Regions from separate parts of the Enterobacter cloacae complex sp. HYC033_NIDB genome, predicted to be linked through region 4. Evidence: predicted binding sites of a transcription regulator. Region 4 holds the regulator's gene; each other region holds the start of a gene.

Region 1 (5,569 bases), 2.2 Mb from region 4:
TTCAGTCTGAACCTGCGCACCGACCTGCACGGAACCGCGATCCGCGTGACCGATGTTGAACCGGGTCTGGTAGGCGGAACTGAATTCTCCAACGTGCGTTTCAAAGGCGACGACGCGAAAGCGGATAAAACCTATGAAAATGCGAATGCGCTGACGCCGGAAGATATCACCGAAACCGTCTGGTGGGTCGCGAATCTGCCGAAGCATGTCAACATCAACACGGTGGAGATGATGCCCGTCAGCCAGACCTATGCCGGACTCAGCGTGCATCGCGGTTAATATACCCCACCCGGCCTGCGGGCCGGGTATGTGATGGCAGGGAAAAGAATGGTAGTATGTTCAGGTTAACTCTCTGAGAAATCACAACCCATGGCCGCTGAATCGCAACTTAATCCTACCCAGCCCGTTAATCAGCAAATCTATCGCATCTTACGCCGTGATATTGTTCGCTGCCTGATCCCACCGGGAACGCCACTCTCAGAAAAAGAGGTTTCGGTACGTTTTGACGTTTCCCGTCAGCCCGTACGTGAGCGTTTATTAAGCTCGCAGAAAACGGCCTTATTCAGATCCGCCCTCAGCGCGGCAGCTATGTAAATAAAATTTCGCTTTCGCAGGTACGGAATGGCTGTTTTGTTCGCCAGGCCATCGAGTGCGCCGTGGTGCGTCGCGCCGCGTCGCTCATCAACGATAACCAGTGCTACCTGCTGGAGCAAAACCTGCATCAGCAACGAATCGCCATCGACCGCAAACAGTTAAACGACTTTTTCCAGCTGGACGACGAGTTCCACCAGAAACTGGCGCAGATCGCCGAGTGCCAGCTCGCGTGGGATACCGTCGAAAACATCAAAGCTACCATCGACCGCGTGCGCTACATGAGCCTCGACCATGTTTCTCCGCCAGAGATGTTGCTGCGCCAGCATCATGATATTTTCAGCGCGCTGGAAAAACGCGACGTGGAAGCCGTAGATAAAGCGATGACGCTTCACCTTCAGGAAATTAGTGAGTCAGTTCAGTTAATTCGCCAGGAAAACCGCGAGTGGTTCAACGAAGAATAAAACCTCGCCGCCTCCTTTCGGTTGCGGCGAAGTAATTAGCGGACCACTAATACCGGAATAGTGGCGTAGCGCAGAATAGTTTCAGCATTTGAACCCAGCAGATGGGTTGTAATGCTCGGATTTTTTGATCCGATAACAATAACGTCGTATTTCCCCTCTTTGCTGAGCTTGATGATTTCATCGCGTACGTTGCCGAAGCGAACTTCACAGTCAATATTGTCCGGGGACATATCAAAGAGCCGTTTCAGCGCCTTCATCTTCTTATCAGACTCGGCGGTCATATACTCTTCGAACTTCTTAATATCGGCATTGAACCCCCGCAGTAACGAACGGCTGCTGTTAGGGAGAATGTTGACCAGGGTGATCGTCGCGCCTTCCGCCTTCGCGAGGTTGACCGCGTGGCGTACCGCTTTATCGCTCAAATCCATTTCAAACACATCAACAGGCATCAAAATTTTCTTATACATAAGCCTGACTCCTTTTCCGATGAAGGGTTATTTTCTGCCTCCAGAATGACATTGTGGATATAAACAAAGCCTAAACACTTGCACCCGGAAACTATCAATTAAGGAAAATAACTGTCCGCTTTGTAAAGTGGTGTCCTGAACCGTCAACGCCTGCATGAAATAAGAAAAAAGTGTGAGCTTGATCAAAAGCAAATAATTTCGTTAAAGAGAGGCGTATTAATAGTGCCCCGTGAACGGCAGCCGTTGAATTAGCGCCGTAACGGATAAGTACGAGAGGAGAAAATACCATGATGACATACGACCGTAACCGAAATGCAATCACCACTGGCAGCCGCGTCATGATTAGCGGCACAGGCCAGTTCGGCGTGATTAAAGCGATCCACAGCGACGGCCTTAATGCCGAGCAGGTGCGCCGTGGTAAAACGGTTGAAGTCGAAGGATGCGAAGGTAAGTTCGAACCGATTGAGCTGATTCGCCTGGGGATGCACTAAGCTGCGCCCCGACATGCCGCCGCGGACGGCGGCATGTCATCGCGTTAAAGCCGGGAGGCGTACTCAGCAACCGTGGCCTTCGCGCCTTTTTGCAGCAACGTTTGATAGGCCTGCATGACCGCAGCCACAAACACCGCGTCCTTCGGCAGCTCGTTACCGAAAATAGCCTCAATGCCCAACAGCGCGCTAACGCGGCTTTCGCCTTCAGCGCTACCGTTTACCGCCGCCTGAATCACCGCCAGCTGCGGATCGCTCACCTCAATCGCGTTACCCTGCTCATCCACACCGCCGACATAACGCATCCAGCCCGCCACACCCAGGGCCAGCAGCGGGAAGGGTTTCTGGTGGACAAGGTGCCAGCGCACGGAATCGAGCATCCGCTGCGGCAATTTCTGGCTACCGTCCATGGCGATTTGCCAGGTGCGGTGGCGCAGGGCCGGATTGCTGTAACGTGCGATCAGCAGGTCGGCATAGTGAGCTAAATCCACCCCCTTCACTTTCAGCGTCGGCGCCTGCTCTTTCAGCATCAGCGCATGCGCGGCTGCGCGATAATGTTCATCTTCCATGCAGTCGTTAATGTGCTGATAACCGGCCAGGTAGCCGAGATAGGCCAGGAACGAGTGGCTGCCGTTAAGCATACGCAGCTTCATCTCTTCAAACGGAATGACATCAGAAACCAGTTCCGCACCGGCCTTTTCCCACTGTGGACGTCCGGCGACGAAATTATCTTCAACCACCCACTGGCGGAACGGCTCGCAGGCGACACCTGCCGGATCGCGTACGCCGGTCAGCTGTTCAATTTTATCCAGCGTTTCAGCCGTGACGGCGGGCACAATACGGTCCACCATGGTTGACGGGAAGGTGACGTTCGCTTCAATCCAGTCGGCCAGTTCGCCGTCAACAGCGCGCGCGTAGGCGCAGGTGACATTGCGCATCACGTGGCCGTTTTCCGGCATGTTATCGCATGACATCACGCTGAATGCTGGCAGCCCCGCCGCCTTACGCCGCGCCAGCGCTTCAACCACTACGCCTGGCGCAGATTTCGGCTGATGGGGGTTTTGCAGGTCGGCAACGATTAACGGATGATCGAACATCAGTTGTCCGGTTGCCGGGGAGTGGCAATACCCTTTCTCGGTGATGGTCAGGGAAACAATGGCGACCTGCGGATCGCACAGCGCCGCCAGCACGGTTTCAAGGCCGTCGACCTGCGCATGCAGCGCATTTTTGACGACGCCGACCACGCGCGCCGTCCACGCATCGGCAGACATCTCTGCTACGGTATAAAGATTATCCTGTGCCTTCAGATCGGCGATCTGCTGTTCGCCGCCAATCAGGTTAACTTCGCAGTAACCCCAGTCGCTGCCCTGTTCTGCGGCGAGTATATCGGTGTACACCGCCTGGTGCGCACGGTGAAACGCGCCAAACCCTAAATGAACAATGCGTGCCTTGAGGCTGTCGCGATCGTACTGAGGACGCGTTGCCTTCGCCTGTAATAAACGGTTTTCCATGATTGAGACTCGTTAATTATGAACGCTGAGATCCGCAGCCGCTCTGGTGACAGTGCGGCTGCGCCGGTTGACTAAACCAACTAGAATGGCAGTGTCATTACTTTATCCTGCCGATCACAATACTGGTTATGCTGCCATGAACATTGATTTACATTAACTTTCGGCCAAGTGGTGTGATATAAAAATCAAGTTGTGTGACATCTGGCAAAAGATATAAACCAGATCATACAGGGGTGCGCACCGTCTGCTCGCCGGACCGGACCGTCGGCTCACGCCACAACCTGTCGTAGGAATAGCCTGTTAAATCTTCCACGACCCGGCGAGCTTCGGCGGATACGCGTTGGGGAGAGCCGTTGGCTTTCAGGCGATCCAGCTCATCCACAAAGATTTTGTGCGTACGCTTGTTAAGGTTGAATGTCAGAGCCTGCCACAGGGCCAGGATAAGCAAGGCAGCAGTGCCGATGAACATCAGCATTGCGATGGTGTGGATGGCTTCGGTTGGCTGCGTCTGGCTCCCTTTTACAAATCCGCCGCTTTGTAACAGGAGACCCACAATAAAGGTGGCAATAGCGACCGTGGTTTTTCGGGAGAATGTCATTACCGCGGCAAACAGTCCCTCACGACGCTGACGGCTGACCATTTCATCGATATCTGGAATGAACGGGAACACGTTCCACGGTGTAAACTCAAGGACGCAGCGCCCCACCTGATACACCCCGGCCAGAATGACCAGCGTCGAGACGGTATTCAGCGCAGGGATCTGGTACACGGCAAAGAAGCCCCCCAAACAGAGCAACATCAGTGAATAGGCAAATACATATAGCTTTGATGGCCCATATCTGATGATCCCTATACCCGCAATTAACGTGACGGGCAGCCCCACAATACTCATCGACAGCAGCGTGCCTGCCAGTGAGGAAGAGACATTCAGACAGTAGACGCAGAAAAATACAAATACCGTGTTGTAGACATCTTTGCCGGTAAACGACAGCAGATAGATGGCGAGATGTTTCCTGAAGGCCCGGATTTTCAGGGTGGAACCATACTCCTTAAAAAGTCGTCCAAAGGCAGCCAGCTTCTCCCCTGCTGTTTGTGGGCGTGTGTTTTTTTCCAGCCCGGAGAGCATTTCCGGCGTCAACTCGCGTTCCCAGGTCACTTTCCACGAGATGAATACACATACCATAAACAGTACAGCAAAAATAACGCCGTTTATGAGGTAGGCATGGGCGCTGTTTTCCCCGAAATAGCCGATCAGTAATCCGGGAATAAATGTCGCCAGAAACGTCCCGGACGCTGAAAGAAACATGCGACAGGTAGAGAGTTTGGTCCGCTGGTTAAAGTCTTTTGTCATTTCTGACGGTAACGTTTCCCACGGGATCAGTACCATTGCAGCAATAATTTCAAATGCTAGATAGACGGCGAGATAAAAACCGTATGTCATGCCATCAAGCCACAGCAATGCATAGACCAGCATCAACGGTGCACCGATCAGCAAAAAGAAACGTCGGCGACCAAATTTTTTACCAAAATAGTTTTTGTAAAAATGGTCAGTGAAACTTCCCATAAACAAACTAACGATAGCATCGACAATGCGCGCTATAGCAACAATAGACGCCGCTTCAACCGGTGACAACCCAACAAATGTCGTATAGAAGAATAATAACCAAGCGCCGATAACGGTAAAGGCACCGCCGCCCATAATATCCGTTAGTCCGTAGCCGATACTAACCGGAATAGTAATTTTTTTTGCAGTACGAGACATGTTCCATCCCCACTCAGTGAGTAGAATTTAGAATCTGAAATAGTTTTCAGCATTATCATGGCAAATATTTTTAACCATCTTCGTTAGGATGGCGTTATTATCCGGAACTTCACCACGCTCCACCCAGCCACCAATGATATTGCACAAAATACGTCGGAAATAATCGTGGCGAGTATACGAAACCAGACTACGGGAATCGGTTAACATACCGACAAAATTCATTAATAGCCCCTGATCCGCAAGGCTATGTAGCTGGTTTTCCATTCCGCGTTGAGTGTCGTTAAAC
Region 2 (5,569 bases), 1.3 Mb from region 4:
CTGGATAATTCCCGCATGAAGAGCGATACCCAGTGGGTGATTGACTCCATGCGCGTGAAAACGCCGGGCCACCGCACGCAAATTGGCTCACTCTCGGGAGGGAACCAGCAGAAAGTCATTATTGGTCGCTGGCTATTAACCCAGCCTGAAATTCTGATGCTGGATGAACCTACGCGTGGTATCGACGTGGGTGCAAAATTTGAGATTTACCAGCTGATCGCCGAGCTGGCGAAAAAAGATAAAGGGATCATTATTATTTCTTCCGAAATGCCGGAATTGTTAGGGATCACAGACCGTATTCTGGTTATGAGCAATGGTCTCGTTGCCGGTATTGTTGAAACCAAAACGACAACGCAAAACGAAATTTTGCGTCTTGCGTCTTTGCACCTTTAAGATCAGGGGCTCCTCATGAGTGCGTTAAATAAAAAAAGTTTTCTCACTTATCTGAAAGAAGGCGGTATTTACGTTGTTCTTTTAGTCTTGCTGGCGATTATTATTTTCCAGGACCCTACGTTCTTAAGTCTGCTGAACTTGAGTAACATTCTGACCCAGTCTTCCGTACGTATTATTATCGCGCTTGGCGTGGCGGGACTTATCGTTACCCAGGGGACTGACCTTTCGGCAGGGCGCCAGGTGGGTCTGGCGGCGGTCATTGCGGCAACCCTGTTGCAGTCGATGGAAAACGCCAACAAGGTGTTCCCGGAGATGGCGACCATGCCGATTTTCGTGGTGATCCTGATCGTGTGCGCCATCGGCGCGGTAATTGGCCTGATTAACGGCATCATCATTGCTTACCTGAACGTGACGCCATTCATCACCACGCTTGGCACGATGATCATCGTTTATGGTATCAACTCCCTGTACTACGATTTCGTCGGCGCGTCTCCAATCTCTGGCTTCGACAGCGGCTTCTCGACCTTCACGCAGGGGTTTGTTGCGCTGGGCAGCTTCCGTCTCTCCTACATCACCTTCTATGCGCTGATTGCGGTGGCGTTCGTCTGGATCCTGTGGAACAAAACCCGCTTCGGTAAAAACATCTTTGCTATCGGCGGTAACCCTGAAGCGGCGAAAGTGTCCGGGGTCAACGTGGCTCTGAACCTGCTGATGATTTACGCCCTGTCCGGGGTCTTCTACGCCTTCGGCGGGATGCTGGAAGCGGGCCGTATCGGCTCTGCAACCAACAACCTCGGCTTTATGTACGAACTGGATGCGATTGCAGCCTGCGTGGTTGGCGGCGTCTCCTTCAGCGGCGGCGTGGGGACCGTGCTGGGCGTGGTGACCGGTGTGATCATCTTCACCGTTATCAACTACGGCCTGACCTACATCGGCGTGAACCCCTACTGGCAGTACATCATCAAGGGCGCCATCATCATCTTCGCGGTTGCGCTGGATTCACTGAAGTACGCGCGTAAGAAGTAAGATCTTCAGAATGAAAAGGCCCGCTCACGTAGCGGGCCTTTTTTTGCCTGGTGGCGCGACGCTTACCGGGCCTACAAAATCGCGATCGTAGGTCGGGTAAGGCGAAGCCGCCACCCGACAAAAGTTATTACTTCTTCTGAATTTCCAGCAACTGCTCTGGCGTTACCGCCGGATAACCCTGCGCATCTTCCGGCACTTCATGCATCGTTGGGATCGGCACCAGCGGGCCTAAAAAGCGCGGTTCACGTTTGAACAGGTACAGGTCAGCCAGCGCACCAAAACGGGCGCCAAACTCACGTACGCGCACGCTCAGCATATCCTTTGGCGATGGCACCGCATAACACTGCGCCTGAATGCCCATATGCAGGGCGATAAACAGCGCCCGCTCGCAGTGGAAACGCTGGGTAATGATGATGAAATCATTGGTGTCGAACACCTTGCGGGTACGCACGATGGAATCAAGCGTGCGGAATCCGGCGTAGTCGAGCACGATATCGGCCGGGTCGACGCCTGCGGCAATCAGATCTTTGCGCATCGTCACCGGCTCGTTATAGCTTTGCAGCGCGTTATCGCCGCTCAGCAGCAGATAGTTCACCTTGCCGCTGTTATAGGCGTTCAGCGCGCCCTGAATACGATACCGGTAATACTGATTTATGACGCCAGTGCGGTAATACTTGGCGGTGCCAAGCACCACACCAACCTGACGGTAGGGGAGATCCTGTAGGTCATCAAAAATGTAGGGGGCTGTTTTCCAGCTCATCCAGCGGTCGAGACCCAGCACGATCAACAGCAGTATGCCGACCAGGACAGACAGGCTGTAAAACACGCGCTTTAACATGCAGATGGCTCGTACCGATGATGAAATTTCCCTCAGGCTACTGTACCCGCCTGGTTAGCGCAAGAAACAGCGATTCAACTGAGGGGTTTTTCGTCAGACTGGCGGGCAACTCTGCCCGCCGAACAGATTATGCCAGCAGCACGCGGTCGATGGTTGAACAGCCCAGCGCTTTCAGCGTGGCTGCGGTCGCGTCCCACTGGATCAGCGGCGCATCGGCCTTTTCAGCCAGGATTGCGCGCTGAATATCCGGGTAGTCATACCCGTTCAGGCTAAGCAGGTTCAGGGCACCCTGGAGCGGAGGCAGCGTCGGGTTAAATGCGGCGTTCTCTGCATAGCTGCCGGTGAAGATGCGGCCGTCGCGGCACTGAAGGGCGACGCCGCTTGGAGATTTGCTGTAGGGCGTGTGGCTTTTATTGGCGGCGGCAATGGCCGCTTCGCTCAGCTCATCTCCCGAGAGCGCATAACCGTGGTCCTGCTCGTCCATCAGCAGGGTTTTGATCTCAAGATCTTTCGGGCCGAAAGCATCCGGCAGGTAATCACCCAGCGTATGCGGTGCGCGTCCCGGCAGGTTGATACGCAGTTCAAGACCGCTGTTCAGCTCATTCATAAACTGGCGGCAGTGGCCGCAAGGGGTATAGTTGACGGTGATGGCGCGCAGGGCTTTTTCGCCGCGCAGCCAGGCGTGACTGATGGCGCTCTGCTCCGCGTGGACGGTTTGCTGCATGGTCGCACCAAGAAACTCCATGTTTCCGCCGAAGTACCAGGTTCCGCTCACGCCGCGCGCAATTGCGCCTACGTTGAAATGGGAAAGGTCAGCGCGGGCGCAGGCAGCCGCCAGGGGCAGCAGGGCGAAAGCCAGCGCGTCTTCGTCCAGCCCCGTTGCCTGTTTAAGGGTCGTGACCTGATCTGCCGTCAGCAGGGCGGGGAAATGCGCATCCGCCAGAACCGGAGCCAGGGCTGATTGCAAATTCTCTGCAAGCTGAGAGAAAGCAGCTTGAAAACGTGGATGCATGACGTTGCCTCATCAAGGTTAATGGATCGGTAGTGTACGGAGCCGTACGGCCTTTATATGTGATCCAAATCTCATTATGTGTGCAACTTATGAAATGAAAATGAAATTTGCGCGACGCATCGCAAATTTTAGCCCATGACTGCCAGAATAATCGGGAAGATAAACGGCGCGACCAGGGAAGTGATAATCCCGCAGATCACCAGCGCCAGCGAGCTGAATGCCCCTTCCTGATAATCCAGTTCCGCGCAGCGTGCGGTGCCCAGCGCGTGCGAGGCGGTACCCATCGCCAGACCGCGTGCCGCTTTGGTACGAATTTTCATGATATTGAGCAGCGTATGACCAAACACCGCGCCCAGGATACCGACGAAAATCACGCACACGGCGCTGATGGCCGGAATGCCCCCGATGCTGCCGCCCACGGCCATGGCAATCGGCGTGGTGACGGATTTAGGCAGGATAGAGGCGGCGATCTGCGGCGACGCGCCCATCAATAAGGCCACCGAGGTACCGGTGATCATCGCAACAAGGCTACCCACAAAGCAGATGGTAATGATGGATTTCCAGCGCGCGCGGATCTGATGCAGTTGCTCATATAAAGGAAACGCCAGCGCCACCACGGCAGGCTGCAACAAATCGTTGAGGATCCTGCTCCCGGCGAAGTAACGCTCATAAGGAATGCCGGTGAGCAGCAGAAAAGGAATAATCACCACCATGGCGACCAGCAGCGGATTGAGCAACGGCATTTTGAAACGCACCGCAAGCTTACGCGCAGCAAAGAACACCACCAGGGTTAACGGCAGGGACCACCAGATATTCGCCATCATTTTTTTGTTTTCTCCCCGACGACCTTGCGTTCGCCATGCACAATGTGTGAACTCCAGCTGACGACCAGGAATACCACCAGCGTACTGATGGCGCAGGAGACCACAATCGGGCCGAACTGCGCTTTAAGCACATCGTAATACTGCATCACCCCAACGCCGATAGGCACAAAAAGCAGGGCCATATAGCGAATGAGAACGAAGCACCCCGGATTAACCCATTTCGCGGGCAGCACCTGTAATGCCAGCAGCACAAACAGGATCAGCATGCCGATAATGCTGCCGGGTATCGTAATCGGCAGCAGCGAAGCGATAAAAATGCCGGCGTACAGGCAGGCATAAATGAGGACGAAGGCGCGAAGGTATTGCCAGATAGTATTCAGTGATTTGCTCATGGTGAAAGCCTTGCTGAGACGTATTCATCATACAATTAAACCTGAAAATGTGCCACGGATCACATCATGAATTTTGGGCATACCAGACATTCCGCAATGGAACGCCGGGCTTTCAACATACATAGAGAGCAGCTACTATAGCGCGTCTTTTTTCACAGGTACTCAGAATGCGTGTTTTACTGGCCCCGATGGAAGGTGTGCTCGACTCTCTCGTGCGCGAGCTGCTTACCGAGGTGAACGATTACGATCTCTGCGTGACGGAGTTTCTGCGCGTGGTCGATATGTTGCTGCCAGAAAAATCATTTTATCGTCTCTGCCCGGAACTGCATCGTCAGAGCCGTACCCCGTCCGGTACGCTGGTGCGTGTCCAGCTGCTCGGCCAGTATCCCGAGTGGCTGGCTGAAAACGCCGCCCGCGCGGTAGCGCTTGGTTCGTACGGCGTCGATCTTAACTGCGGCTGTCCGTCAAAGCTGGTCAACGGCAGCGGCGGGGGGGCGACGCTACTTAAAGATCCGGAGCTGATTTATCGCGGCGCAAAGGCCATGCGTGAGGCGGTGCCATCGCACCTGCCGGTGACGGTCAAAGTGCGTCTGGGATGGGACAGCGGCGATAAGCAGTTTGAAATTGCTGACGCGGTGCAGCAGGCGGGCGCCACCGAGCTGGTGGTGCACGGGCGAACCAAAGAGGATGGTTATAAAGCCGAGCGCATTAACTGGCAGGCGATTGGCGAGATCCGCAAACGGCTTACGATCCCGGTGATTGCCAACGGCGAAATCTGGGATTACGAGAGCGCGCAGGCCTGCCTCAAAGAGACCGGCTGTAATGCCGTGATGATTGGCCGCGGTGCGCTGAACGTGCCGAACCTCAGCCGGGTGGTGAAATATAATGAGCCGCGGATGCCGTGGGCGGATGTGGTGAAACTACTGCAAAAATACACGCGGCTGGAAAAGCAGGGCGATACCGGCTTGTATCACGTCGCGCGCATTAAGCAGTGGCTGAGTTATTTGCGTAAAGAGTACGACGACGCGCTGGGATTATTTCAGGAGATCCGTACCCTACAGACGTCTGCGGATATTGCCCGGGT
Region 3 (5,569 bases), 500 kb from region 4:
CGATAACCGGTGCTTTAACTTTTGCAGCGGTTTCCAGTACGGCGTTGATGGAGTCGGTACCTACGCAGTTAACTGCTGGCAGAGCGAAGTTGTTTTCTTTAGCTACCTGGAACACTTTCTGTACGTCATCACCAGTGATAACGCCAGGTTTTACGAAATCAAAAATTTTAGACATGTTGCTTAGTCCTGTATCTTCGGCCGTTAGAAAAGGTGCGAGCTCTGATAAGCGCGCTGAAAATTGGGCAGGTTTCCCTGCCCCTGAATGGCTTACTTCTTAGCGCGCTCTTCGAGCATTGCTACTGCTGGCAGGACTTTACCTTCCACGAATTCGAGGAATGCGCCGCCACCAGTGGAGATGTAGGAGATCTTGTCAGCGATACCGAACAGATCGATAGCTGCCAGGGTGTCACCACCGCCTGCGATAGAGAACGCTTCGCTGTCTGCGATAGCGTTAGCCACGATCTCAGTCCCTTTGCGGAAGTTCGGGAATTCGAACACGCCGACAGGACCGTTCCACAGGATAGTTTTTGCGTTTTTCAGGATTTCAGCCAGTTTCTGTGCAGAAACGTCGCCCAGGTCCAGAATCTGCTCTTCATCTTTGATGTCGTTAACAGATTTCAGGGTTGCGGTAGCGGTTTCGGAGAACTCGGTAGCTACACGAACGTCAGTTGGAACCGGGATATCACAGGTGCTCAGCAGACGTTTGGCTTCGTCAACCAGATCCGCTTCGTACAGGGATTTACCCACGTTGTGGCCTTGCGCAGCAACGAAGGTATTCGCGATACCACCACCAACGATCAGCTGGTCAGCGATTTTGGACAGGGAATCCAGTACGGTCAGTTTGGTAGACACTTTAGAACCACCAACGATAGCGACCATTGGACGAGCAGGTTCTTTCAGAGCTTTACCCAGCGCTTCCAGTTCGTCAGCCAGCAGCGGACCTGCACAGGCGACGTCTGCGAATTTACCGATACCGTGGGTAGATGCCTGCGCACGGTGAGCCGTACCGAATGCATCCATCACGAATACGTCGCACAGCGCAGCGTATTTTTTGGACAGGGTTTCGTCGTCTTTCTTTTCGCCTTTGTTGAAGCGAACGTTTTCCAGAACAACCAGCTCACCTTCGGCAACTTCCACGCCGTCCAGGTAATCTTTCACCAGGCGAACCGGGCTGGACAGTTTGTCTTTCAGGTAATTAACAACCGGCAGCAGAGAGAACTCTTCGTTGTACTCGCCTTCAGTTGGACGGCCCAGGTGGGAGGTGACCATCACTTTAGCGCCCTGCTTCAGAGCCAGTTCAATGGTTGGCAGAGATGCACGGATACGCGCGTCGCTGGTCACTTTGCCATCTTTAACCGGTACGTTCAGATCGGCACGGATGAAAACGCGTTTACCTGCCAGATCCAGATCGGTCATCTTAATTACAGACATGGTGAATCCTCTCGTTGATTCTTAAAGTTTTGCAAGCGCAAGGTGCGCTCTACCTGAAACCTTTTGCGGCCATGGCTAACGTGGTGTCGAGCATTCGGTTAGCAAAGCCCCATTCGTTATCACACCAGACCAGCGTCTTGATAAGGTGCGCACCACTGACTCGCGTCTGCGTGCCATCCACGATGGCGCTGTGCGGGTCGTGGTTAAAATCTACTGAGACCAACGGTAATTCCGTATAGTCAACTATACCATGAAATGCTCCCTGTGCCGCTTTTTGCAGCAACAGGTTGACTTCACAGGCTTTTACCGGTTTTTTCACCGTCACGCTAAGATCGATTGCGGTGACGTTTATCGTCGGCACGCGCACGGCAATCGCTTCGAAACGGTCGTTAAACTGCGGGAAAATACGGGTGATCCCGGCAGCCAGTTTCGTATCCACCGGAATGATGGACTGGCTCGCCGCGCGAGTGCGCCGTAAATCCGGATGGTAGGCGTCGATGACCTGCTGATCGTGCATGGCGGAGTGAATCGTGGTCACGGTGCCGGATTCAATGCCATACGCATCGTCTAACAGTTTAATGACCGGAATAATGCAGTTGGTGGTGCAGGAGGCGTTGGAGACAATGCGGTGTTCAGCTTCCAGCTCGTGCTGGTTGACGCCAAACACGACGGTGGCGTCGAGGTCGTTACTGCCGGGATGGGAGAACAGCACTTTTTTCGCGCCAGCATTCAGATGCGCTTCGCCATGTTCACGGTTACCGTACACGCCGGTACAGTCCAGCACCACATCCACACCCAGTTCGCGCCAGGGCAGCCCTTCAATACTGTTCTCATGCAGCACGCGGATGGCATCGTCACCGACGAACAGCTGTTCCCTTTCCTGGCGAACGTCCCAGGCAAAGCGACCGTGGCTGGTGTCATATTTCAACAAATGCGCCATGCCCGCAGCATCCGCCAGTTCATTGATTGCCACCACGGTGATTTCCGCACGACGCCCGGATTCATATAAAGCACGAACCACGTTGCGTCCGATGCGACCGAAGCCATTAATCGCTACGCGTACGGTCATAGATCTCCTGCAAAGCTATCCCTGAGTTTGAGGTGGCTGAAAGAGTAATCCAGCGACGCCCGAAGGGGAATCCTTGCTGTCACAAACTGCGATTGATTGGTCAATTGTCGAACATTTAATCGACTGAAACGCTTCAGCAAGAATAAGCGAATCGGGGAATAAAAGGAATCTCTGTCCAGATTAAGAGCGATTTTATCTGATCTCCATCACATTTTTCCGGAATAATCCCTTTTCATCCCGCCACGTAAAAACGCGGCGGGTCGACCGGAGCCCCCACTGAAAGCCGCTGCGGATCAGACGAGTCGGTATTGGCCATTTGCCGACATCATCAGTTCAACATTGGCAGGACGGCTGTGACGCAAAACACGCTCCACGTTTGGCCCGTCGGTGCGGGCATAAAACGCGTCGGCGTCGGCCTGAGAGAGCCCCCCGGCCAGCTTACGTCCCACCAGGCGCGTGCGTAACGCTTCGGCGGGGGCGCGGATAAACACTGACAAATCGCAGTATTCCATCAGCGTTCGCCATCGTTCGTCATCGAGCAGCAGCCAGTTACCCTCAACAATCACGACAGGGGCCGTTACCACGATTGCCTCTTCGACAGGATCGTGCGTTTGCCGGTCATACTGCGGCCAGGTACCGTCGCCCTCTTTTATCTGCCGCAGATGTTGCGCCAGCCTGTCGACATCAAAGGTCTCCGGGGCGCCTTTGTACGCGCGCAGGTTATGCGCTTCCAGCCAGACGTTGTAGTGATGAAATCCATCCATTGGCAACGTCTGAATCGGAGCGAGCCCCTCCGTCTGACGAGAGAGATATTCCCAGAAGGCGGTCAGGGTGGACTTGCCCGTACCGGGCGGGGCGCTGAGAAAAACAATCGTACGTCTGCTGGCGCTGGCGAAATGCCGTTTCGCCAGTTGCCGCAGCAAAGGCTTATGAACATTTTCAATTTCGTCGTCAGGATAATGTGCTTCTACATATAGCCCATTGACCGTTAGCCCAATTTTCACGGCGTAAGTTCCTTTAAAATTGTCGTTACCGCCAGGGTGAGCGCCGTCTTGATCATTGCGGTAAAGCGCACCTCAGACCATGCGGCAAAGTCAGCAAATTTCATCGACTCCAGCGCGCTAAATAACGTCGCGTTACGGGTGATGCAATTAACGTTGCTGATAAAATCCCAGGTGATGTCATCGGCGAAGCCAGGGATCGTATCCTGCTCGTTCAGATACTGATAAAACTGCGAAAAATGCGTTATGTCGGCGTAGAGCCATTTTTCCATTTTCCCCAGCGCATAGATCAGGCGTAACGCCACATCGATGTCATCAAGCGGCCCACTCCGGGCGAGTAACGGCTTCACTGCATATTCCACGATCTCTTCATCGTTATCGACAAACAGCGACGGCAGAAAACATTTAATGCCCTGGAGTAAAAAAGACTGTGCCGTCGTCATAAATGCGAGGAGGTTATTCTGAGCATCCAGTTGCTCAAGCACATCGTCTTCTGTCAGTGTCGTCATTTGTATCTCGATAAATCACCGTGAATGCAGAGAGTCTATTATATTACACGTTCGATCTGCGCCGCCGATCAGTAAAGTTTGCGTGCGCACACCCTTCGCAACCTGTTGAATACCTTTAACCAGTTCGCCGCCCGTCACGCCCGTCGCGCTGAACAGAATGTCATTGCCCTTTACCAGTTCGCTAAGGGTATAGATACGATTGACTTCCACCTTCATCTCCGCACAGCGACGGTGCTCCTGCACGGCGACCCTACGGTTCTCAGGACTCTCCCCTTTCGCTTCACAAAAATCGATCAGCTCCGCCTGCATATCGCCACCCAGCGCTTTCACCGCGCAGGCGGAGATCACCCCTTCCGGCGCGCCGCCTGTGGTGTACATCAGATCATAGGGATTATCCTGTAAGCAGGTCAGAACGCTGGCGGCGACGTCGCCATCGGGCAGCGCAAACACTTTCACGCCCAGTTGCGTCGCCTCGGCAATTGCATTTTGCAGGCGCGGTTTGTCCAGCGTCACCATCCGCAGATGCTCCAGCGGCTTGCCCAGCGCCCGGGCAACGTTGCGAAGGTTTTCTGCCAGCGGGAGATCGAGGCTGATTGCCCCGGCTGCCGCTGCGTTAACCACCAGTTTTTTCATGTACATATCAGGGGCATGAAACAGGCGGCCCTCAGGCGCAAACGCCATCACAGCCAGCGCATTGCTTTGCCCCATCGCCACCATGCGGGTGCCCTCGATGGGATCGACGGCAATATCCACCGCCGGGCCGATGCCGCTTCCGACCTCCTCGCCAATCCACAGCATTGGCGCATGGTCGATCTCACCTTCGCCGATAACGATACGCCCGCGCATCGCTATCGCGTTTAGCGCCTCGCGCATGGCGGTTACCGCCAGCCCGTCGATTCGGTTTTTATCGCCGCACCCGGTTTGCGGCCAGGCGGCCAACGCCGCCTGTTCCGTAACGCGAAAGAGCGGCCATGCCAGAGACATCATGCCGCCGCCTCCCCAATATCCACACCAAACTGCGCCAGCAGATAGCGCTCTGCTTTTTCATTCCAGATGCCGTGCGTCTCTTCCACAAGCCTTGCCAACTCCCGGAAAAGCGGATCGGTTTTGCCCTTTTCGGCAAAATCGGCAATGGCCGTTAACGGCATGGTGACACCGTTATAGATAAGCTTCTTGCCTCCAGGAATGTCCGGAAGATTGAGTACCGTATGCGGCACCGCATCAAGGCCGCCGATGTGGGTCACCATAAACGACGGCTGGAGCTGGCCCGTTGCACTCAGCGCAATCGCCTCTTTCATGTCCTCCGTCGAGCCGCCGGAGGTGCCCACCACGTGGGTACTGTTGTAATGGACGTTGTAAAAATTAAACGGCACCTTGAAATTGCTGTCCGTTGGTCCGGCGAAGAAATTCAGGCACCCGTCCTCGGCGAGAAGATCGTCTGCCAGTTCAATGACCGCCGGAACCGCGGCATAGACAAACACGTCGTCAAAGCCTGCATTGTCAGTTAATGCGCGTAACGTAGCGGCAGGGTTCTCCAGTTCGGAGATATTGACATAGAT
Region 4 (5,569 bases):
TCACGGTCTGGAAGGCAGCCTGCACAGCCCTTACGCACACGGTCTCATTGAGGCGGCGAAAGCCCGCGGCTGGCTTGGGGTAGTGATGCATTTTCGCGGATGCAGCGGCGAGCCTAATCGTCAGAAACGTATTTATCACTCGGGTGAAACCGAGGACGGTACCTGGTTCCTGCGCTGGCTAAGAGACAATTTCGGCGAGGCGCCAACGGCAGCGGTGGGGTATTCCCTGGGCGGCAATATGCTGGCCTGCCTGCTGGCGAAGGAGAGCGACGCCGTACCGCTGGATGCGGCGGTGATCGTCTCTGCGCCCTTTATGCTGGAGCAGTGCAGCTATCATATGGAAAAGGGGTTTTCGCGAGTGTACCAGCGCTACCTGCTCAACCTGCTGAAAGCCAACGCCGCGCGCAAGCTGAAGGCCTATCCGGATACGCTGCCTGTGACGCTGCAACAGCTCAAACGCGTGAAGCGCCTGCGCGAGTTTGATGATTTGATCACCTCGAAAATTCACGGCTTTGCCGATGCGATTGACTATTACCGTCAGTGCAGCGCCATGCCTTTACTGAACCAAATCACGAAACCTACGCTGATTATCCACGCCAAAGATGATCCGTTTATGGATCACCACTCGATTCCGGCGCCCGATCATCTGCCGGCCAATGTGGAGTATCAGCTCACCCAATTCGGGGGACACGTCGGCTTTGTCGGCGGCACGCTGCGTCGGCCAAAAATGTGGCTTGAGACGCGTATTCCCGACTGGTTAACGGCTTATCTGGACGGTAAATAATGATTATTCCCTGGCAGGATCTCTCTCCCGACACGCTCGATAATCTGATTGAAAGCTTTGTCTTGCGCGAAGGCACCGATTATGGTGAACATGAACGTTCGCTTGAACAAAAGGTCAACGATGTTAAGCGCCAGCTTAAAAGCGGCGACGTGGTGCTGGTATGGTCCGAACTGCATGAGACGGTCAATATCATGCCCCGCAACGCGTTTCACGGCTGATCTTTACACTTTTCCAGTCAGGGAGTTGCTATGTCTGCCAGACATCCGGTTATTGCCGTTACGGGTTCGAGTGGGGCGGGAACCACTACCACCAGCCTCGCCTTCCGCAAGATCTTCGCCCAGCTTAACTTACGGGCGGCAGAGGTAGAAGGCGACAGCTTTCACCGCTACACGCGCCCGGAGATGGATATGGCCATCCGCAAAGCGCGCGATCTGGGTAAACACATCAGCTACTTCGGCCCGGAGGCCAATGACTTCGGCCTGCTGGAGCAAACCTTCCGTGAATACGGGCAAAGCGGTACCGGGCAGTCCCGCAAGTATCTCCACACCTACGATGAAGCCGTGCCCTGGAACCAGGTCCCCGGCACGTTCACGCCCTGGCAGCCGCTGCCGGAACCGACTGACGTGCTGTTTTACGAAGGATTGCACGGCGGCGTGGTGACGCCTCAGCACGACGTGGCGCGCCACGTGGATTTGCTGGTGGGGGTGGTGCCGATTGTTAACCTTGAGTGGATCCAGAAGCTGACGCGTGACATGAGCGAGCGCGGCCATTCGCGAGAGGCGGTCATGGACTCGGTGGTGCGCTCCATGGACGATTACATCAACTTCCTGACGCCGCAGTTCTCCCGAACCCACATTAACTTCCAGCGCGTCCCCACCGTGGACACCTCCAACCCGTTCGCTGCAAAAAGCATCCCGTCGCTGGACGAGAGCTTTGTGGTGATCCACTTCCGCAACCTGGAAGGCATTGATTACCCCTGGCTGCTGGCGATGCTACAGGGTTCGTTTATTTCGCACATGAATACGTTAGTGGTACCGGGCGGAAAAATGGGGCTGGCAATGGAGCTGATCATGACACCGCTGGTGCAGCGGCTGATGGAAGGAAAGCAGATCGCGTGACACCTGTTGCCGGATGGCGCTTCGCTTATCCGGCATACGTTCGTGCAGTTGTAGCTTTTGTAGGGCGGGTCAGCGCAGCGCCACCCGCCAAAAATTAAGCCGCGATCACTTCATACGAATGGGTGATTTTTACCGCTTTCTCCAGCATTAACGCCACAGAGCAGTATTTTTCCGCAGACAGGTCAACCGCACGCGAGACCGCCGCATCCTTCAGTTCTTTGCCGGTGACGATAAAGTGCAAATTAATATGCGTGAACAGGCGGGGCGCCTCTTCACGACGTTCCGACGTCAGCTTCACTTCACAATCGGTCACGTCATGACGGCCTTTTTGCAGGATCGACACCACGTCGATCGCGCTGCATCCGCCCGCCGCCATCAGCACCATTTCCATCGGGCTTGGCGCTTTATCGCCGGAGTTGCCATCCATCAAAACCTGGTGCCCGGAAGCAGACTCGCCCAGGAACGTTAACCCTTCAACCCATTTCACACGCGCTTGCATATTCACTCACTCCAACGTTGCATTTTTTATGACAGATTACGTGTACGTTACATTTCTCGCAACGGAAGGCGACCTGCGTCATGCTGAAGCGAGACACCAGGAGACACGCGGCGAAAGCTATGCTAAAACACTCTGGATGCTACAGTAATACATTGACGTTACACATGTATGCAGAGGACATCAAACTTTACTGGCTGCGAAACGTTACGACAGCCGACTTCCCAGGTATGGGTAAGAATTCGATTGCAACCCCAGAGTCCGGATGCATCTTATGACTCTGGTGACAGCTTATAACAGAGGATAACAGCGCATGGTGCTTGGCAAACCGCAAACAGACCCGACTCTCGAATGGTTCTTGTCTCATTGCCACATTCATAAGTACCCATCAAAGAGCACGCTGATTCACCAGGGTGAAAAAGCGGAAACGTTGTATTACATCGTTAAAGGCTCGGTGGCCGTGCTGATCAAAGATGAAGAAGGGAAAGAGATGATCCTTTCTTATCTGAACCAGGGCGATTTTATCGGTGAACTGGGCCTGTTTGAAGAAGGCCAGGAACGTAGCGCCTGGGTTCGTGCAAAAACAGCATGTGAAGTGGCTGAAATTTCTTACAAGAAATTCCGTCAGCTGATTCAGGTCAACCCTGACATCCTGATGCGTCTTTCTTCCCAGATGGCACGCCGTCTGCAAGTGACCTCTGAGAAGGTGGGTAACCTCGCCTTCCTGGACGTGACCGGTCGTATCGCGCAGACGCTGTTGAACCTGGCGAAACAGCCAGACGCCATGACCCACCCTGACGGTATGCAAATTAAAATTACCCGCCAGGAAATCGGTCAGATCGTCGGCTGCTCCCGTGAAACAGTGGGCCGTATCCTGAAGATGCTGGAAGACCAGAACCTGATCTCTGCCCACGGTAAAACTATCGTGGTCTACGGAACCCGTTAATTTCGGTCAAACGGCGTGCCGCCGCAGGGTGGCACGCCGTTTTTGTCTCTACTCCTCATGTGGCGCAGGCTGATCTATCACCCGGAAGTTAACTACGCACTGCGACAAACGCTGGTGTTGTGTCTTCCCGTGGCCGTGGGCCTGATCCTCGGACATCTTCAGCAAGGCCTGCTGTTTTCTCTTGTGCCCGCCTGCTGCAACATTGCCGGTCTGGATACGCCGCATAAACGCTTTTTTAAACGTCTGATTATTGGCGGCTGCCTGTTTGCCGGCTGTAGCCTTGCCGTACAACTCTTACTGGCCCGCGACATTCCTCTGCCGCTGATCCTGACCGTGCTGGCGATGACGCTCGGCGTCACCGCCGAAATCAGCTCGCTGCACGCCCGCCTGCTTCCCGCGTCGCTGATTGCCGCCATCTTCACCTTAAGCCTTGCGGGCAATATGCCGGTGTGGGAGCCATTGCTGATCTACGCCCTCGGCACGCTGTGGTACGGGCTGTTTAACTGGTTCTGGTTCTGGCTGTGGCGGGAACAGCCGCTGCGCGAATCCCTGAGCCTGCTCTACGTGCAACTTGCTGAATACTGCGAAGCAAAATACACCCTGCTCACTCAACATACCGACCCGGAAAAATCCCTGCCGCCGCTGCTGGCGCGCCAGCAAAAAGTGGTGGATCTGATCAGCCAGTGCTATCAGCAGTTGCACATGCTTGCCGCCAACAAAAATCATGAATACAAGCGGCTGCTGCGAACCTTCCAGGTCGGGCTGGATTTGCAGGAGCATATCTCCGTCAGCCTTCATAATCCGGAAGAGGTGCAAAAGCTGGTGGAGCGCAGCCATGCGGAAGCGGTGATCCGCTGGAACGCGCAGACCGTCGCGGCCCGCCTGCGGGTGCTGGCTGACGATATCCTCTATCACCGCTACCCGACGCGCTTTAACATGGACAAACAGCTCGGCGCGCTGGAAAAGATTGCGCGTCAGCACGCGGATAACCCGGTCGGGCAATTTGCTGCCTGGCATTTCAGCCGCATCGCCCGGGTGTTACGCACCCAGCGCCCGCTTTATGCCCGGGACCTGATGGCCGATAAGCAAAAACGGCTGCCGCTGCTGCCCGCGCTCAAAAGCTATCTATCACTGAAATCTTCCGCCCTGCGCAATGCCGCGCGGATCAGTGTGATGCTGAGCATCGCCAGCCTGATGGGAATGGCCCTGCACCTGCCGAAACCCTACTGGATCTTAATGACCGTGCTGTTTGTCACCCAGAACGGCTATGGCGCCACGCGGGTGCGCATTCTGCATCGGGCGGGCGGTACGATGGCGGGGCTGATTATCGCGGGCGTGACGCTGCACTTTCACGTGCCGGAAGGCTATACCCTGGCCGGTATGCTGGCGATCACGCTGGTGAGCTACCTGATCATCCGCAAAAACTACGGCTGGGCGATGGTGGGCTTTACGGTCACGGCGGTGTATACCCTGCAACTGCTCACGCTTAACGGGGAACAGTTTATTATTGCCCGGCTGGTCGATACGCTAATTGGCTGCCTGATCGCCTTTGGCGGCATGGTCTGGTTGTGGCCGCAGTGGCAAAGCGGGTTGCTGAGGCAGAACGCCCACGACGCGCTCGAAGCCGATCAGCAGGCCATTCGTCTTATTCTAAGCGATGACCCGCAGCCCTCTCCGCTGGCCTACGAGCGCATGAAGGTCAACCAGGCGCATAACGCCCTGTTCAACTCCCTTAACCAGGCCATGCAGGAGCCGGGCTTTAACGCGCACTATCTGGCTGACATGAAGCTGTGGGTCACGCACAGCCAGTTTATCGTCGAGCACATCAATGCCATGACGACGCTGGCGCGGGAGCACACGATGCTGACGACGGATCTGGCGCAGCGCTATTTGCAGTCGTGTGAAATTGCGTTGCAGCGCTGTCAGCAGCGTCTGGAGTATGACGCGCCGGGCGAGTCAGGGGATTCGAACATTCTGGAAGCGCCGGAGACGCTGACCCACGGGCCGATGAGCACCCTTGAGCAGCATTTACAGCGCGTTCTCGGGCACCTGAACACCATGCACACCATTTCGTCGGTGGCATGGCGTCAGCGCCCGCATCACGGGATTTGGTTAACGCGCCGGTTAAAACGAACCGCGTATTAGCCGCTGACGATCTTCGCGACCGCCGCGGCAAAACGGGTTAATCCGTCTTCGATGTCTTTGTCTTCCACCACCAGCGATGG

What was found. Region 4 encodes CRP, which controls carbon source genes, mostly activating them, when cyclic AMP is high. Its sites were predicted from a motif close to ATGTGANNNNNNTCACAT; they were not measured.
Region 1: the regulator CRP is predicted to act here: its motif matches at 1,693-1,710, upstream of ydfZ (putative selenium delivery protein YdfZ).
Region 2: the regulator CRP is predicted to act here: its motif matches at 3,327-3,344, upstream of cdd (cytidine deaminase).
Region 3: the regulator CRP is predicted to act here: its motif matches at 2,695-2,712, upstream of epd (erythrose-4-phosphate dehydrogenase).

What each region holds. Positions count from the first base shown of each region.
Region 1 covers NZ_CP115123.1:2,996,704-3,002,272, reverse strand. The annotation lists gene ydfG (bifunctional NADP-dependent 3-hydroxy acid dehydrogenase/3-hydroxypropionate dehydrogenase YdfG) at 1-279, shown strand, start outside; partial or broken gene O1721_RS14520 (GntR family transcriptional regulator) at 370-1,055, shown strand; gene O1721_RS14515 (universal stress protein) at 1,091-1,522, opposite strand; gene ydfZ (putative selenium delivery protein YdfZ) at 1,810-2,013, shown strand; gene O1721_RS14505 (mannitol dehydrogenase family protein) at 2,058-3,521, opposite strand; gene O1721_RS14500 (MFS transporter) at 3,745-5,283, opposite strand; gene uxaC (glucuronate isomerase) at 5,311-5,569, opposite strand, start outside.
Region 2 covers NZ_CP115123.1:3,952,836-3,958,404, reverse strand. The annotation lists gene mglA (galactose/methyl galactoside ABC transporter ATP-binding protein MglA) at 1-393, shown strand, start outside; gene mglC (galactose/methyl galactoside ABC transporter permease MglC) at 409-1,419, shown strand; gene sanA (outer membrane permeability protein SanA) at 1,547-2,257, opposite strand; gene cdd (cytidine deaminase) at 2,385-3,269, opposite strand; gene O1721_RS18985 (CidB/LrgB family autolysis modulator) at 3,398-4,093, opposite strand; gene O1721_RS18980 (CidA/LrgA family protein) at 4,090-4,485, opposite strand; gene dusC (tRNA dihydrouridine(16) synthase DusC) at 4,653-5,569, shown strand, end outside.
Region 3 covers NZ_CP115123.1:4,735,213-4,740,781, forward strand. The annotation lists gene fbaA (class II fructose-bisphosphate aldolase) at 1-175, opposite strand, end outside; gene pgk (phosphoglycerate kinase) at 268-1,431, opposite strand; gene epd (erythrose-4-phosphate dehydrogenase) at 1,481-2,500, opposite strand; gene O1721_RS22680 (nucleoside/nucleotide kinase family protein) at 2,794-3,504, opposite strand; gene O1721_RS22685 (MltR family transcriptional regulator) at 3,501-4,010, opposite strand; gene glpX (class II fructose-bisphosphatase) at 4,026-4,997, opposite strand; gene O1721_RS22695 (zinc-binding dehydrogenase) at 4,994-5,569, opposite strand, start outside.
Region 4 covers NZ_CP115123.1:349,306-354,874, forward strand. The annotation lists gene O1721_RS01780 (hydrolase) at 1-784, shown strand, start outside; gene O1721_RS01785 (YheU family protein) at 784-1,002, shown strand; gene O1721_RS01790 (phosphoribulokinase) at 1,033-1,902, shown strand; gene O1721_RS01795 (OsmC family protein) at 1,997-2,401, opposite strand; gene crp (cAMP-activated global transcriptional regulator CRP) at 2,712-3,344, shown strand; gene O1721_RS01805 (YccS/YhfK family putative transporter) at 3,402-5,489, shown strand; gene argD (bifunctional acetylornithine/succinyldiaminopimelate transaminase) at 5,486-5,569, opposite strand, start outside.